DNA from 3 places in the Micromonospora sp. WMMD1155 genome. Region 2 is predicted to be linked to each of the others. Evidence: riboswitches for the same ligand, from Rfam matches in the RefSeq annotation. Region 2 holds a riboswitch; each other region holds the start of a gene.
What was found. Region 2 has a riboswitch for cyclic di-AMP ahead of O7617_RS09490 (hypothetical protein). Riboswitches for the same ligand answer to the same signal wherever they lie in the genome.
Positions count from the first base shown of each region.

Region 1 (5,648 bases), 2.2 Mb from region 2:
CTGGACGCGCTGCTCGGGAAGCCGGCACAACCGGCCCGGGCCCGTCGTGACCCGTTCCAGCTCGCCGGGGGCGTACGCGAGCTGAGCACCGCCGCCGACCGACAGCGGGCCGCCCGGGCGGCGGCCCGGGAGCGGCCGGAGGACTACCGGGAGTACGCGCACGTGGTCGTCGACGAGGCGCAGGACGTCTCACCGATGCAGTGGCGGATGATCGGCCGTCGGGGGCGGTTGGCCTCCTGGACCGTGGTGGGTGACCCCGCGCAGACCGCGTGGACCGGCGACCCCGACGAGTTGGACCGGGCCCGGGACCAGGCGCTGGGGCGGCGCAAACGGCACGACTTCACGCTGACCACGAACTACCGCAACTCCTCCGAGATCTTCGCGGTGGCGGCGGCGGAGATCCGTCGGCTGTACCCGGATCTGCCGCTGCCGAGCGCCGTCCGCTCCACCGGGGTCGATCCGGTCGAGTTGGTGGTGCCCGCGACCGGGCTGGAGACCGCGACCGTGAAGGCGGCCGCCGACCTGCTGGCCGAGGTGGAGGGCACGGTCGGCGTGATCACGCCGGTGCCGCGCCGCGACGAGGTCGTCGGCTGGCTCGACGCGCTCGCCGCGCCGAGGTTGCAGGTGGTCACCAGCCTGGAGGCCAAGGGCATGGAGTACGACGGAGTGGTGCTGGTCGCGCCGAGCGAGATCCGGGCGGATCCGGGCGCCGGAGTACGCACCCTGTACGTGGCGCTGTCCCGGGCCACCCAGCGACTCACCACCATCGACCCGACCGGCTGACCTGCCCGGATGAGGCCGATGAGAGCCCGCCGCCCTGACACTTGCACACATTGCGATGTGAACATACATTGGACCGGATCCCGGATCGCGGCGGAAGGTGATTCACGTGGGCGCAGGTCATGACCACCACCACGGGTCCGTCGCCAATGCCGCGCACCAGCACCGGGGGCGACTCTGGGCGGCGTTCGGGCTGCTCGCCACCCTGATGGTGGTCGAGGCGGTGACCGCCCTGCACACCGGCTCACTCGCCCTGCTCTCCGATGCCGGGCACATGTTCACCGACGTGCTCGGCATCGGCATGGCGCTCGCCGCGATCACCGCCACCCGACGGGCCACCGGCGACCCGCAGCGCACCTTCGGGCTCTACCGACTCGAGGTGCTCGCCGCGCTGGCCAACGCCGTCCTGCTCTCCGGCGTCGCGGTCTACGTGGTGATCGAGGCGATCCGCCGCTTCGGCGACCCGCACGAGGTCATCACCGGTCCGATGCTCGTGGTGGCGGTGCTCGGCCTGCTGGCGAACATCGCCGCGTTCGGCCTGCTCCGCGCCGGCGCGCGGGAGAGCATCAACATCCAGGGCGCCTACCTGGAGGTGCTCGGCGACCTGCTCGGCTCGGTCGGCGTGATCGGCGCGGCGGTGCTCATCACCGTCACCGACTGGTGGTGGGCCGATCCGCTGGTCGCCGTCGCCATCGGCGTGTTCATCCTGCCGCGCACCTGGCGGCTGGCCCGCGCGGCCATCCGCATCCTGGTGCAGGCCGCACCGGAACACCTCCAGGTGACCGCCGTGCACGACCGGCTGGCCGCAGTCCCCGGCGTGGTCGAGGTGCACGACCTGCACGTCTGGACGCTCACCTCGGGCATGGACGTCGCCTCCGCCCACCTGACCATGGAGCCCGGCGCGGAGGTCGGCGCGGTGCTCACCGCCGCGCGCACCGCCCTGCACGACGACTTCCGCATCGAGCACGCCACGTTGCAGATCGAGCCGGGCGCGGCATCCGGAGAATGCGGCTCCATCGAGTGGTGAAGGTCGATTCACCGTGATGACGCACGCACCGTCCGTCACATTCGCTGCAGCGGCCCCACCGGTACCGGTAGGCTCTGTCCCGGCCGCCACCAGGCGGCGCCTCCCGGCGCCGGTGGTGGTCGTCGCCTAATCGCCCGCACGGGCGAACCGGGGAACCACGTTCCTGGGGTGCATCCGCGTCAGCGGTAGGGATCTTCCGTCCCGAACCCGTCAGCTAACCCGGTCGGCGGCTGACGGAAGGACTGCGCAGTGGCACCAGCACGACCACCCGCCGCCCGACTGGCGGCCCTGATCGTCGCGATGCTCGCTCTCGGCGTCGCGCTCCCGGCCGGCACCGCCTCGGCCGCTCCCCCGACCGGCCAGCGGGCCGCCGCACCCGACTCCGACGAAGAGGGCGGCACCCCGGCACTCCGCGCCCAACTGGAGGCCGCCAGCAAGGGCTACCTGGACGCGAAACGCGCCCTGGACACCTCCGTGCAGCGGCAGCAGCAGCTCACCACCCAACTGAAGACCATCGAGGTCGAGCTCGACCAGCGCAGCGGCAAGGTCGGCGAGATCGCCGGCGTCGCGTACCGCACCGGACGACTCAGCACGATCTCGGCGCTGCTCAACAGCAACACCCCGGAAGGCTTCATGGACCGGGCCGCCTCCCTGGACGCGGTGGCCGCCAACGAGGACCGGGTGCTGCGCGACCTCCTCACCACCAAGGACCAGGCCAACCGCACCCGCGCCGCCCTGGACGGTGAGATCACCGAACAACGCAAGCAGGTCGCGGTGATGGCCAAGCGCAAGGAGCAGGCCGAGCGGGCCCTGACCGTCGCCACGGCCCCGAAGCCACAGACCACCGCCGACACCGGCTCCAACCGGGGCACCTCCACCAGCAACGCGAAGGCCGCGCCCCGCAACTCCGACGGCTCCTGGCCGAAGGAGTCGTGCAGCGTCGACGACCCCACGCCGGCCAGCGGCTGCATCACCCCGCGCACCCTGCACGCCCTCAACCAGGCCAAGGCAGCCGGCTTCACCAGGTACGTCTCCTGCCACCGCAGCGGGGGCTCCGGCGAACACCCGAAGGGCCGAGCCTGCGACTTCGCCGCGCAGAAGGGCGGCTTCGGCGGGGACGCCACCGGCGGCGACAAGACGTACGGCAACAACCTGGCCGCGTACTTCATCCGCAACGCCGACCGGCTCGCCGTGCTCTACGTGATCTGGTACCGGCAGATCTGGCTGCCCAGCAGCGGGTGGAAGTCGTACAGCGGGGCGGGCGGCGACCCGTCCAGCGACCACACCAACCACGTACACCTGTCCGTCTACTGACCACCCGTGGCCGGTGCCCACCTGCCCGGGGGCACCGGCCACGGCTACGTCGCGGGGCGTACACCCGATGTCGCCGGTCGTCGGACGACCCGGCCGCGGTCGACGGGCAACATCGCGGTATGCCTCGGATCCCACCGGCCGCCCGCAAGGGGCTGCTCACCCTGCACCTGGTCACCTCGCTGGGCTGGCTCGGCACCGACCTGGTGCTGCTCACCCTCGGCATCGCCGTGCAACGGGGCGGCGACCCGGCGGTGCTCTACCCGGTCGGCGCGCTGGTCGGCACGGTCCTGTTCGCGCCACTGAGCATCCTGGTCTGGCTGGTCGGCGTCGCCAGCGCGCTGCTCACACCGTGGGGCCTGCTGCGCTACCGGTGGGTGCTGGTCAAGCTCGTGCTCACCACGGTGATGGTCGGGCTGGTGCTGTTCCTGCTCACCCCGAACCTGCGCCACGCCGGGGCGTTGAGCGCCGCCCTGCCCGCGCGGGACCGCGCCGACCTGGTGATCGCACCAGCAGTGTCGACCAGCCTCATGATCATCGCGACGGTGCTCTCCACCTACAAGCCGTGGGGACGGCAGCGGGCCGCCCGACCAGCCACCGTGAGCAACGCCCGCAGGTCGACGCCCACGGCGCCCTGACCAGGCCACAGCGGTGACCACGCCGCGTGGGTGGCCGTGCCCCGACGCCCCTGCGGTGACCTCGCCGTGACCGCGACCCACGCCTGCGGCCTGCACATCCTCGCCGACGCGCCCACCGGGGAGCCCAGCGGTGACCACACCGCGACCGCGACCACGCGCCTGACCGAACCCACACCCCCGACCGCCGCCACGCCCCCCGACCGCGACCGCACCCCGACCGTGACCACGGGACCATGATCGCGCTACAACCATGATGCAGGGGTCTCCTGGGCACCATCAGGCCACTACATCCATGATCGAGCGTGGCCTTGACGGCTGCGGGCTCGCCGATCCGCTCCGGGCGGTCGCGCCGGGTGTTTCGACCTCAAGATCCCCGCAACATCAGGGATAGTGCTGCCTCCTGCGCCCCGGAGGCAGCAACATCCGGGATGTTGCTCGGATCTTGGCGCGCGGCGCGAGACGCGAGACGCGGCGCGCGGGGCGCGCACGCGCGGGGCGCGCACGCGCGGGGCGCGCAGGCGCGGGGCGCGCACGCGCGGGGCGCGCACGCGCGGGGTCAGGTGGTGGGTGGGGGGTTGCTGGCGCGTTCCAGGGCCGGGCCCAGGCGGGTGGCCAGGGCGAGGTGAGCGGCACGGGCCTGGCGGAACGCGTACCGGAACAGCGGTGTCGGCGCGGTCAGGGTGATCTCGACGTCGACGCGGACCAGGCCGTCCGGCTCGGGGCGTAGCCGGGTGTGGTTGTGGACGGTGGTGGCCGGCCACTGACGGGCCACCATGACGATCTCGTCGTCCTCGTTGCTCAGTACGTCCGCGTGGTAGGTGGTGGTGAAGCGCAGCGGGCCGGCCGCCAGCCGGTCGTTGATCGTGTAGCTGGCCTGCGCGCCGGGGCGGGGCGGCAGTCGGCGGACCCGGACGATCAGTGGGTGCAGCTCACCCTGCCGGGTCAGGTCGCTGAGCAGCGCGGCCGCGTGGGCGACCGAGCATCGGGCCTGAACGGTGTAGCTGAAGGTATCGCTGCTGAGCACACCGTCTCCCGCCGTCGACTGTCGCACGATCGTCCCCTACCGATGTCTGGCTGGCAACGCCCCGCTGGGCGGGCGTCGGAGGATGGGATGCAAGCTACTATTTGTCGCATTAGTGATGAATAACCCAACCGTGCTGAGGGTGGACACCATGAACGGCGACGATCCGGTGAGCGGGCACGTGATGGTCTTCGCGCCAACGCCACAGCTGACGGTGACCGTGGACCAGCCCAACGACCACCCGGAGTTGCACCTGCACCCCGGCGGGCAGGGCGTCTGGCAGGCCCGGATGGTGATGTCGCTCGGCGTCGACGTGGTGCTCTGCGCCGCCCTCGGCGGCGAGATCGGGCAGGTGCTGGAGCCGCTGCTGGTCAGCGAGGGCGTCGACCTCAAGATGGTGGTCCGTGACTCCGGCAGCGGCGGGTACGTGCACGACCGCCGGGGCGGGTCCCGGGAGGAGATCGCGGACGTGCCGGGGCAGCCGTTGAGCCGACACGAACTCGACGAGCTGTACAACCTGGCCCTCGGGGAGGGCTTGGCGGCGGCCGTGAGCATCCTCAGCGGGCCGAACGAGCCGTGGCTCGTCCCCGCCGACCTGTACCGGCGGTTCGCGGCGGACCTCGGCGCCAACGGCGGCCGGGTGGTGGTCGACCTCTCCGGCGATCATCTCTCCGCGGTGCTGGAGAGCGGGGTGTTCTTCCTCAAGGTGAGCCACGAGGAGCTGATCCGCGACGGCCGCGCCCGCACCGACGACAGCGTGGAGTTGACCCGGGCGATGTACGAGCTGCACGCGGCCGGTGCCGAGACGGTGGTGGTGAGCCGGGCCGACCAGCCGGCGCTCGCGCTCATCGACGGGGAGTTGTTCGAGGTC
Region 1 is NZ_CP120742.1:4,306,900-4,312,547, reverse strand. It holds gene O7617_RS19925 (AAA family ATPase) at 1-783, shown strand, start outside; gene O7617_RS19920 (cation diffusion facilitator family transporter) at 890-1,807, shown strand; cyclic di-AMP (ydaO/yuaA leader) riboswitch at 1,921-2,052, shown strand; gene O7617_RS19915 (hypothetical protein) at 2,108-3,121, shown strand; gene O7617_RS19910 (hypothetical protein) at 3,241-3,756, shown strand; gene O7617_RS19905 (hypothetical protein) at 3,823-3,993, shown strand; gene O7617_RS19900 (SRPBCC family protein) at 4,313-4,780, opposite strand; gene O7617_RS19895 (PfkB family carbohydrate kinase) at 4,929-5,648, shown strand, end outside.
Region 1: another riboswitch for cyclic di-AMP. It lies ahead of O7617_RS19915 (hypothetical protein); the one in region 2 lies ahead of O7617_RS09490 (hypothetical protein).

Region 2 (5,648 bases):
CCGGTCGCCGTCTCCAGCTCGGTCGGTAACGCCAGGCTGAGTTCCCGCAGCAGCGCCGTACCGCCCACCGCGTACTCCGTACCGTCGACAGTCGCCCGCACGCCGCGGCCCGGCAGCGACCGGAACCCGGTGGCCGGGAGCGGTCCGGCGGGCCCGGCCGCCGCCACGATGGCCCGGGCCAGCGGATGTTCGCTGTCCGACTCGACGCCCGCCGCGATCCGCAGCACCTCGTCCCGCTGGACACCCGGCACCGGCAGCACGTCGGTCACCGCGTGCTCGCCCCGGGTCAACGTGCCGGTCTTGTCGAAGAGCACCGCACCGACGGTCCGCATCCGCTCCAACGCCGACCGGTCCTTGACCAGGATCCCGGACCGCGCGGCCAACGCGGTGGAGAGCGCGACGACCAGAGGGATGGCGAGGCCCAGCGCGTGCGGGCAGGCGATCACCAGCACGGTGACCGCGCGGACCACCGCCTCGTCGGGTCGGCCGAGCGCACTCCAGACCAGCACGGTCAGCACGGCGGTGCCGGTCGCCACGTAGAACAGTGCGGCCGCGAACCGGTCGGCGAGGAGTTGCGCCCGCCCACCCGAGCCCTGGGCCTGCGCGACCATCCGCTGGATCCCGGCGAGCGCGGTCTGCTCACCCAGCGCCTCGACGCGTACCCGGATCGCCGAGTCGGTGGCCACGGTGCCTGCCACCACCCGGTCACCAACCGACCGGGCGACCGGCCGTGACTCACCGGTGATCATCGACTCGTCCAGTTCGGCGTCGCCGTCGACGACGCGACCGTCCGCCGGCACCCGACCGCCCGGGCGGACCAGCACCACGTCACCGACCCGCAGGCCGGACACCGGCACCGCCTCGACCTGTCCGTCCGCCGCGACCCGTTCGGTCTCGTCCGGCAGCAGCGCGGCCAGCGCCGCGAGCGCCCCCCGGGCCTGCCCGATGGCCTTCATCTCCTGCCAGTGCCCGAGCAGCATGATGGTGACCAGCGCGGCCAACTCCCACCAGAAGTCCAGGTCGAAGGCGCCCACGCTGGTCGCCAGTGACGCCGCGTAGGCCACGGTGATCGCCATCGCGACCAGCAGCATCATCCCGGGGGCGCGGTCCCGCACCTCCCGCACCGCGCCGACGAGGAACGGCCAGCCGCCCCACCAGAACACCACCGAGCCGAGCACGGGGCCCACCCAGGAACGGCCTGGTACGTCCCAGCTCAGGCCCACCTGGTCCGACACCAGATGGCTGGCGAGGACCACCGGGACGGTGAGAGCCAGACAGACCCAGAAACGACGACGGAACATCTCGGGATCGTGCCCGGCGTGCTTGTCGTGCCCGGCGTGTTCGTCGTGCCCGGCGTGCTCGTCGTGCGGCGCCGCCGGGGTGTGCGGACCAGGGTCGGGCGGTGACGGTGCGGCCATGTCTCCAACATGCCGGTCGGTGAGCCGCCACGCGAGCGGTTCGACCGCCGACACTCCGTCACGACCTGCGTCCCCCGACCGGGCTGGTTAGCATTCCCCACGATGACCGCCGGTGGACCGAGGCACGAACGGGCAGCGTCGCCGTCGCACGGTGGTGCCGCGGCCAGCCGGTCGGGTCAGACCCTGACTGTCCGTGACCGAGCGATCGTCAGCCGGCGAACCGTCGAGTTCCTCCACCACGTTTCCGCAGTGACGGTGAACCGACCGGCCCACTGACACGTACCCCGCAACGGATCGTTGGGAGTCTCACCTTGGGTTCCGACCACGCCCGTCCCGCTCCGTCCGCCCCACCCCGGGTGCGACGGATCCTCGTCATGACCGTGGTGCCTCTCTTCGTCGCCACCGTGATCGCGGCCCTGGTCCTCTGGCCGCGCGGCGGGTCACCGCAGTCGGACGGCGAGGCGGACGTGCCGCGCTACCGCGGCACGGTGACCCGGGTGGTGATGGAACCGTGCCCGCCGTCGCCGTCGAGCCCCGAGGGCACACCGCGCGTCGGTGACGGCCGCTGCGGCACTGTCGACGTCCGTGTGGACGACGGACCGTCGGCCGGGGAGCAGGTCGAGACGCCGGTGCCCGACGGGCCGGGCGCACCCCGGGTCGAGGTCGGCGACGAGGTCATCCTGGTCGAGCTGACCGACCCGACCGACCCCACCATCAGCAACTGGAACGTCGCCGAGCACCAACGGGGCACCCCGATGCTGTGGTTGGCTGTCGTCTTCGCCGCCGCGATCGTCGCGTTCGGTCGGTGGCGGGGTCTCGCCGCGCTCGCCGGGCTGGCCGCCAGCTTCGCCATCCTGCTCACCTTCGTGTTGCCGGGTATCGGCGCGGGCAAGTCACCGCTACTGGTGGCGGTGGTCGGCGCCGCGCTGATCATGTTCGTGGTGCTCTACCTGACGCACGGGGTCACCGCACAGACGTCGGTGGCGGTGCTCGGCACACTGGGCAGCCTGGTGCTGACCGGCGTGCTCGCCACCGTCGCCACGGCCGCGACCCACCTCACCGGCTTCGGCAGTGAGGAAGCCACCACCCTGTCGATGTTCCAGGGCGACGTGGACCTGCACGGCCTGCTGCTCGCCGGCATCATCATCGGCTCCCTCGGGGTGCTCGACGACGTGACGGTCACCCAGGCGGCCACCGTCACCGAGTTGGCGCACGCCAACCCCGGCCTGACCCGGTTGCAGTTGTACCGGGCGGCGACCCGCGTCGGCCGGGCGCACATCGCGTCCACTGTCAACACCATCGTGCTGGCGTACGCGGGCGCGTCGCTGCCGCTGTTGCTCCTGCTCACCGCCGATTCGCGTCCGATCGGGCAGATCCTCACCAGCGAGTTCCTCGCCCAGGAGATCGTCCGCAGCGCGGTCGCCACCCTCGGCCTGATCGCCGCCGTGCCGCTGACCACCGGGCTGGCCGCGGTGGTGACCGCCGCCGGTCGCACGGACAGCACGTCGCCCGCCGACGCCACCGCCCCGCGACCGCAGCCGGACCGGGCCGAGGCGCTCGCCGCACTGATCTCACCGCGAACGGGTCACTCCGACGAGCCCGACCCGACGCGGCCCGCACCCCCATCGACCGCCGCCGACCGGTGGCCGGAGCCGAACAGGAGCACGGATACGACATGGTGACACTCCTCAGCGTGACCAGATCGGGCCCACACCCTGAGAACCGCGTCACTGGTCACTCACCGCTATGGCGAAATGACGCTTTTGGTCGGCATCCAGGCGTAGCTCACCCGGTCGACTCTCGGGTAACCTCGCTGCCGGTCACCGATGAAGGCGCGAAGCGGCGTCTGCGGTGCCACCGCCCAATCGCCAACCGGCGAGCCGGGGACCCAGGTACGTGGGGTGAATCCGCGTCAGCGGTAGGGGCCACTTCCGCCCCGAACCCGTCAGCTAACCCGGTCGGCGGTCGACGGAAGGGAACATTGTGACGGCACCCCTACGCCGCTGGTTGACACCCGTGGTGGCCGTGATCGCCGCACTGACCGTGCTCGCCGGGCCCCTCCCGGCCCACGCCGCCCCGACGACTCCCACCCCGTCCGGGCACGAGGAGGACGGCGAGCCGCAGCTGCTCACCGACGTCATCGAGCAGGCCAACCGCGACTACTCCGCAGCCAAGTCCCAATTGGACAAGTCCAAGAAGCGGCAGGGCGAGCTGGCGCGGGAGGTCGATCGGGCCCGGGCCGACCTGGACGCGCTGACCCCACAGGTCGGGCAGATCGCCGCCCAGTCGTACCGGACCGGCCGCATCGGCGCGCTCGCGATGCTGTTGGAGAGCAAGGCCCCGGACGCGTTCGTCCAGCGCGCCTCGCTTCTCGACGAGATGAACATGGTCAACGAGAAGAAGCTCGCCGAGGTCAACGCGGTGAAGGCCCGCGCCGAGCAGGCCAAGCAACTTCTCGACGCGGAGGTCCGCGAGCAGCAGAAGCAGACCGCCCTGATGGCGAAGCGCAAGAGCGAGGCGGACAAGGCGCTCTCCCTCGTCGGCGGAAAGGGCTTCACCGGCGGCCTGGTTGACGCCACGTCACCGGTTGCCAAGATCGGCCCCGGCCGCACCGCCGACGGCGACTGGAAGCCACAGTCGTGCAGCGAGAAGGACCCCACCACGTCCGGCTGCGTCACGCCCCGCACGCTGCACGCGTACAAGGAGGTCAAGCGGGCCGGCTTCAACCGGTTCGTCGGCTGCTACCGCTCCGGTGGGCCGTGGGAGCACCCGAAGGGCCGCGCCTGCGACTGGTCGCTGCAGAAGAGCGGCTTCGCCCCGTGGCACAACGAGGACACCCGGAAGTACGGCAACAACGTCGCCGCATTCCTCATCCGCAACGCCGACCGGCTGGGCATCTACTACGTGATCTGGAACCGCCAGATCTGGTTCCCGGCGACCGGCTGGAAGTCGTACAGCGGGCCGTCGAACCACACCGACCACGTCCACATGTCGCTGCTCTGACCCACAGGGGTATCGACCGAGGGCCGTTCCGCGTCGCGCGGAACGGCCCTCGTCGCGTCCGGTGACCGAGCGGCCCCGGTCGGGCAGGGAGCGGCCCTCGTCGCGTCCGGCGGCCGAACGGCCCTCGTCGCGTCCGGCGGCCGAGCGGCTCCGGTCGGGTCAGGCGGCGGCGGGCGCGGCCGGGTCGCTGTCGAGGGTCGTGAAGCCGGCCGGCACCGCGGCCACCGGGCGCACCTCGCCGGCGGCGAGCCGGTACGACACACCGACTACCGCGCACCGCCCCTGGGCCACCGCATCGGCCAGCACGGGCGACTGCCCGAGCAGAGTCTCGACCGTCTGTGCGATGTGGATGTCGACGATGCCGTCGATGTCCCGCACACCCTCGGCCTCGGCGCGGCGCAGGCTGGGCAGCACGGCGTCGACCACCGCGGGCAGGTGCCCCGGCGGGCGGGTGCCGGTCGCGGCGGCCTCCCGGGCCGCCTGGACCGCGCCGCACGAGTCGTGACCGAGCACCACCACCAGCGGGGCGCCGAGCACCGTCACCGCGTACTCCACGCTGCCGAGCACCTCCGGACCGGCGGTGTGGCCGGCGGTGCGGACCACGAACAGGTCGCCCAGCCCACGGTCGAAGATGATCTCGGCGGCCAGGCGGGAGTCGGAACAGCCGACGATCACCGCGAACGGGTGCTGCCCGTCGGCCACGGCGGCCCGGCGCCCGGCGTCCTGGTTGGGGTGGTGCGGGGTGCCGTCGACGAAGCGCCGGTTGCCGGCCACCAACTCGGTGTACGCCCCTACCGGCCCGCTCGACGCGGGTGCCCGGTCGGCAGTCCGCTGCGGCCCCGGCTGCCCGCCGGTCGTCCCGGAATGACTCATTCCGCACCTCGTCTCGACGCATCTGACCTGGTCAAACGGCTTCAGGCAGGCCGGCGGCGGGCGCTGGCTCGGGATCCACCGTCACACGCACCGAAAGACGCGTCAAGGGATGCGTGATATAGATTTCATACGTTGACCCCGAATCGACGGCTGGGCGACGCACCGAGGGCGGACATCCGGAGAGGCGGTCACACGATGGCGAGCACGCCGACCGGCAGCGGGCGGAACTGGACATTCCTCACCAACCACGGGCACGTCCTGCTGGCCATCGCCCGCGACCCGACCGCCCGGCTGCGGGATGTCGCCGCCGAGGTCGGGGTGACCGAACGCGCCGCGCAGGCGATCGTCGCCGAC
Region 2 is NZ_CP120742.1:2,117,017-2,122,664, forward strand. It holds gene O7617_RS09480 (heavy metal translocating P-type ATPase) at 1-1,301, opposite strand, end outside; gene O7617_RS09485 (YibE/F family protein) at 1,730-3,100, shown strand; cyclic di-AMP (ydaO/yuaA leader) riboswitch at 3,267-3,397, shown strand; gene O7617_RS09490 (hypothetical protein) at 3,402-4,421, shown strand; gene O7617_RS09495 (carbonic anhydrase) at 4,581-5,294, opposite strand; gene O7617_RS09500 (MarR family winged helix-turn-helix transcriptional regulator) at 5,490-5,648, shown strand, end outside.

Region 3 (5,648 bases), 1.5 Mb from region 2:
CCGGCCGGGCGCCGGCGGTGGGGCGGTGGGCCGCGCGCTGCGTCGGCACCAGCCGGAGTTCGTGCTCTACTTCTCGGCCCCGCCCGGTTCGGAATACCAGGTCACCATGTGGCTGCCGTACCTGCAGCGGATCGGCCGCCCGTTCCTGGTCATGCTGCGCGAGCCGGAGTTCCTCGCCCCGGTCGCCGCGGCCACCGACGCCCCGGTGGTCTACTGCCCGACCCTGCGGGCCATGGACGAGGCGCTGGTGCCGAGCGTGCGGGCGGCGTTCTACGTCAACCACGGGGCGAAGAACAGCCACTGCATCCGTTTCACCCAGCTCACCCACGTCCAGTTGCACCACGGCGACAGCGACAAGGCGCCGAGCGCCAACCCGGTGTCCGGGATCTTCGACCGGATCTTCGTGGCCGGTCCGGCCGCGATCGACAGATACGCCCGCGCCGGGGTGCGGATCCCCGCCGAGAAGTTCGTGGTGGTCGGCCGCCCGCAGGTCGAGTCGATCCAGGTACGCCCGGAGCCCGCGCGGGGTCTGGCCCACCCCACCGTGCTCTACACCCCCACCTGGACCGGGCACCACGCCGACGCCGACTACTGCTCCCTGCCGGTGGCCGAGCGGTTGCTGCGTTCGCTGCTGGAACGCGGCGCGACGGTGATCCTGCGGGCGCACCCGTACACGACGCAGAACCCGTCGTCGGCACGCCAGTTGGGCCGGCTGACCGAGCTGCTGGCCGCCGACCGGGCCCGCACCGGCCGGCAGCACGTGTTCGGCGCGGCGGCCCGGGAGCTGAGCCTCACCGAGTGCGTCAACTCCTCCGACGCCCTGGTCTCCGACGTGTCCGGGGTGATCTCCGACTACCTCTACTCCGGCAAGCCGTACGCGGTGACCGACATGGGCGGCGCGGGCGACCGGTTCGTGGAACGCTTCCCGCTGGCCGGTTCGGGTTACGTGCTGCGCGGAGACATGTCCAACCTGGACGGTGTGCTGACCGACCTGCTGGACACCGACCCGCTGGCCGAGGCCCGCTGGGCCACCCGCCGCCGCTACCTGGGCGACTTCCCCGCCGAGTCGTACGCCGAGGCGTTCCTGACCGCCGCCCGCCGGGAGCTGGCACCGACGCCGGAACTGGCCGCGCCCACACCGGTGTAGCTCCTCAGCGGTACGGGTCCAGCAGCGCCAGCACGGCCGCCGGGTCCTGCACGTGCGCGTTGTGGCCGAGACCGGGCAGCGTGGCGACCGGCACCCCGTACTCCTTGAGCTGTTCGTCGGTGACCATCGGGTCGTGCTCGCCGCGCGCCAGCACGACCGGCACGTCGGTCGCCGCCAGCAGCGCGGTCAGGTCGGGCTCTCCCACGGCGAACGCGGTCGGGTCCATGGCGAGGCGCCACCGACCGTCGACCTGACGCAGCCCGGCGTCCACCACCGGATCGTCCGGCGGGACCAGACCGGCCAGGCCGGACACCCGCAGGTAGCGGCGTGCCGCCTCGGCGCGGGTGGCGAACCAGCTCACCGGCCGCGCGGCGAGGTCGGCCGCGCGGGTCAGCTCGTCGGGTGACCAGACGGCCTTGATGCCCAGGCCCACCACCGCGTCCACCGGTGCCCCGGCGGCGCGGGCGGCCAACGCGAGGCCGACCACCCCGCCCAGCGAGTGTCCGAGCACCACGAGCCGGTCGCCGGGCGCCAGGCCGCGCGCCACCCGGTCGGCGAACCCCGCGAAGGTGTACGACGGCAGCGGCTCCGCCCAACCGTGACCGGCCAGATCCGGTGCCAGCCACCGTCCCGCCCAGCGCTGCTCCAGCAACGGCGCCCACGGCAACCAGACGTCCCCGGTCGTGCCCATCCCGTGCAGGAGCAGCAGGACCCGCCCACGACCGGCTTGACCACCCCATTCATCCACCACGGCCGCAGTCTCCCACGGTTCTCGGCCGGGTACGAGAGTCGTCGCCTCCGCCGGACACCGACGGCACCGACGAGAACGCCGCGGGCGTCGGCCCCTTGTGGGGGACGACGCCCGCGGCGGTCAGCGTGCCCGGGTCAGGCGGAGTAGCCCCGGCTGGCGATCCAGTTGGCCAGGTCGATCGTGGTGATCCAGTACGACGGGTCGGCGGCGTTGGCCGAGTCGGCGATCCGCACGGTACGGCCGTTGTCCTGGTAACCCACGACGGCGATGTAGTGCCCGCCGCCGTAGGAGTGCCAGCCGCCGTCGGTGTCGACGGCGTCGCCGACGACGTTCGCGACCACGCCGCGGCCGTCGGTGATGGCCTCGACGACGTCGGCCTGGAGCCGGTCCATCTGGGCCGGGCTGGGGGCCCCGGCGAACATCCGGGTCCGGTACGGGGAACCCTTCACCTCGGCGTTGAGCACCCGGGTGGTGTCCTCAGCCGAGTTGGTGCCCATCTCGGTGGTGCCCAACTCCGCGCCGAGCTCCTCCTGGGTGCGGTCGATCCCGGCGGCGCTGAGGGCGTTACGGGTGGCCGCCGGACCGCAGTTGTAGTACGTGTTCTGCGCCTCGTAGTCGTAGTCCAGCACCTTGGTCGCGGGCGGCTTCGGCGGCGTCGGCTTACGGGTGAGGTCGGGGTTGCTCTTGGCCTTGGCCGCCGGCGACGCGGCGCTGGTGGCCGGGGCGGCGGTGGTCGGCGCGGCGCCGGCCGACGGGGATTCCGCGCGCACCTCACCACGGGAGGCGGCGACGTCGCTGCGCATCTCGGCGACGGTGGTCGCGGTGCGCCGGCCGGCGGGGGCGTCGTCGGCGGTGGTGAGCAGGGCGCCGGTGGTGGTGGCGATGGCCAGGGCCGCAGCGGAGGCGGCGACGATCTGGTACGGGCGCTCGGTGGCGAAACGGCGGAGCTGACGCTGCAGGGTGTGCTTCACGGGGTCCTCCACGGATCGGGGGGAGAGCGGCACACCGGCGCCCGAACCGGTGTCCGGGCAGGCGTCGACGCGCGGACCGTGGTCCGCGGATGGTGAACCGCTCAGGGGAACGCCCGGCGCGGCCGGGCGGTTGGGCGATGACCCGGGGGTCAGCTCACCGTCACTGGACGGATGAGCGGGGGCACCGCTGCGCCGTGGAGGCGAGGGAACAACCAAGGGGTGGAAAGGTGCTGCACGAGGATGGAACTCCTTCCGACACCGCCTACCGGGTTAGCTGACGGATTCGGGCGGGAAGATCGCCCTACCGCGGGCCATTGCTCGCGGATTCACCCCGGACTTACTGATGGGTCCCCGGTTCGTTGATCACGATTGAGCGGGTCGGCGCGGCGTCGCCTTCTGCGATCGGTTACCGCACCGGACGGGACGACAGTACTGGCCCGTCCGCACCCCTGCCAAGCCAGCTTCACCTGCGTAAACCCGAAATGGCGAGGCAATTTCTGCGCGTATTGCCGATGACGTGACTCGATGGGACAAGCGGTTGCGGTGACGCCTGGGGGCGACAACCGGACAGGCCGCCAACTATGCGACCGGATTCGCCGGAAGAATCGCGCCGATCGCGCCGGACGCCCGATTCCCGGTCGGCGTGAGCCGGCTCACGTCACGGATCGGGCTCAACTCGCCCGGGCCGGCCGCCAGCGTGCCACGACCGCGGGTCGGAACGCGCCGGTCACCGCCCGCCGCGCGGGTAGCGGGTCGGTTCGCAGCCGGACCGCCGCCGCCCCGGCCTCCGTGGCGAGGACCCGTGCCGAGTCGGCAGCCAGTTCGGCGTCCCGCCAGGCGGCCCGTTCCCGGGCCGAGGCGGCCTGGTAGTCGGCCAGCCTCGCGTCCCGGATCGTCCGGCTGAGCAGCACCTCCTGCTCGACCGGGTGCCGCCGGGGATCCCAGCCGCGCCGATGCGCGAACACGTCGCCGAGCTGCGCCATGGTCAGGTCGCCCCGCCAGTACGCCGCCATCGCCGCGCGATGCAGGTAGCGCTCCCGGGCGGCGTACTCGGCCGGGGTATGGGGGGTGTGCGGGGTGGGCAGCGCCCCGGCACCCGCGAAGCGACGGGCGGCGGTGTCCGCCTCGTCGTAGGCGGCCCAGGACCGCTCCATCTCCTCCTGAGCGGTCAGCCAGGCGGCACGCCGCCGCTGCGCGGTCCTGGCCGCGCCGGCCGCGGCGACCGCCACCTCCTCGGCGTACCGACGCCGGTCGGCGGCCTCGGCGGCGGCCACCTCCCGAGCGGTGGGGGCGGTCGAGGGCGGATCGTCCGCGGGCCGGTCCCGGTCGGGGCGGGCCACCAGCAGGGCGAGTACGCCGAGGGCCAGCAGGAACAGCGTCGACCAGATGGCGGCGGCCTGCGGCACCTCGGTCACGAACTGGTAGAAGACAGCGGTCTCCATGGTCGGCACCTCGGGCAGAGAGCGATGCGATGGGGAGCCGCACCGGCCACCGGGCCACGGCGGAGCACGGGCCGGTGGGGCGCGGAGCTGGTGGATCGACAGGCGCGGCGGCGGGACGCTCGTCCCGGTGACTCAGCGCCCGGGCGGGGCTCGGGGTGCCCGGCTGCTCGGGGCGTGGCCGAGGGGCAGCCGGTCGGACCCGGCCACGCCCACCGGCAGCGGGCCGGTCGTGACAGCGACCTGCTCAGCGGGCGGCGCTGGTTGCGGGTCGACCGACCACGCCGAGGAGGTGTCCTCGACGGGCTGCTCGGTCACCGCCCGCGCCTCGTGCACGCCCTCCTGCGTGGAGGTGGACGAGCAGGTCGCCGGGAGCGTGCCGGGGGCGAACGACTGTGGCACGGCGGCCGAGGCCGGGCCCGCGCCGAGCGCCAGAGCCGCGACGACGGCGAGGCTGGTCAGCACCCGCGTCGCCCAGCGCGCCACCCACCACAGCGGACAGGTGAGCGCGACCGGAAGCACGAGCCCACGCTACCGCCGTACCGGCCTCGGCGCACCGACCACGGGCGTGTCGTCCAGCGCCGCGCCGAACCCCCGCTGAGCAGGGTGGACGGTGTCAGCGCGAGTCGACGTACGGTGATCGGTCGTTGGTCTGCTCGCCGCCGGCGGCGGCGTCGGGGCCGCCCGCGCGTTGTCGGGGGACGGTCGTCGGACGGGCCGGGCGGCGCGGTGCGAGTCGACGCATCATCGGCGTCTCGACGAAGCGGTGCAGCAGCCCGGCGAGAACCAGGTTCACCACCAGGAAGCCGAGCACCACGACCGGACCGCGCCAGCCCGTGAACCCGGTCCCCCAGTCGCCGCTCAACCGCAGCACGCTCGTCATCACCAGGACGTGCACCAGGTAGAAGGCGAAGGAGACCTCCCCGAGCCAGACCAGCGGCCGGGACCGCCACGGCGACCGCTTGTCCCGCACGTCGGCGTCCGCGGCGGCGGTGATCACCAACAGGTACGCGACAGCGAGCAGCGTGGTCCACAACTCCGCGCGGATCCACTGGGCGGCCGCCACCCAGGTGGCCACGAAGACCAGGCTGGCGACGGTCAGCCCCGGGCCGCGCCAGAGACCCCGGCGCATCAACTCGGCCGCGACCGCGCCCAACCAGAACTCCAGCGACCGTACCGGCGGGAAGATCTGGGTGAACCACCACCGGCTCACCTCCGGCACCAACTGCTGGGCCGGCCAGAGCGCGAGGATCAGCAGCGGCAGCGCGACGATCAGCACCCAGAGCAGCTTCGGGCCGGCCCGGCGCAGCAGCGGCAGCGCCAGCGGCAGGCACAGATAG
Region 3 is NZ_CP120742.1:587,502-593,149, forward strand. It holds gene O7617_RS02405 (CDP-glycerol glycerophosphotransferase family protein) at 1-1,147, shown strand, start outside; gene O7617_RS02410 (alpha/beta hydrolase) at 1,152-1,898, opposite strand; gene O7617_RS02415 (C39 family peptidase) at 2,033-2,869, opposite strand; cyclic di-AMP (ydaO/yuaA leader) riboswitch at 3,114-3,255, opposite strand; gene O7617_RS02420 (hypothetical protein) at 3,541-4,311, opposite strand; gene O7617_RS02425 (hypothetical protein) at 4,444-4,830, opposite strand; gene O7617_RS02430 (acyltransferase) at 4,925-5,648, opposite strand, start outside.
Region 3: another riboswitch for cyclic di-AMP. It lies ahead of O7617_RS02415 (C39 family peptidase); the one in region 2 lies ahead of O7617_RS09490 (hypothetical protein).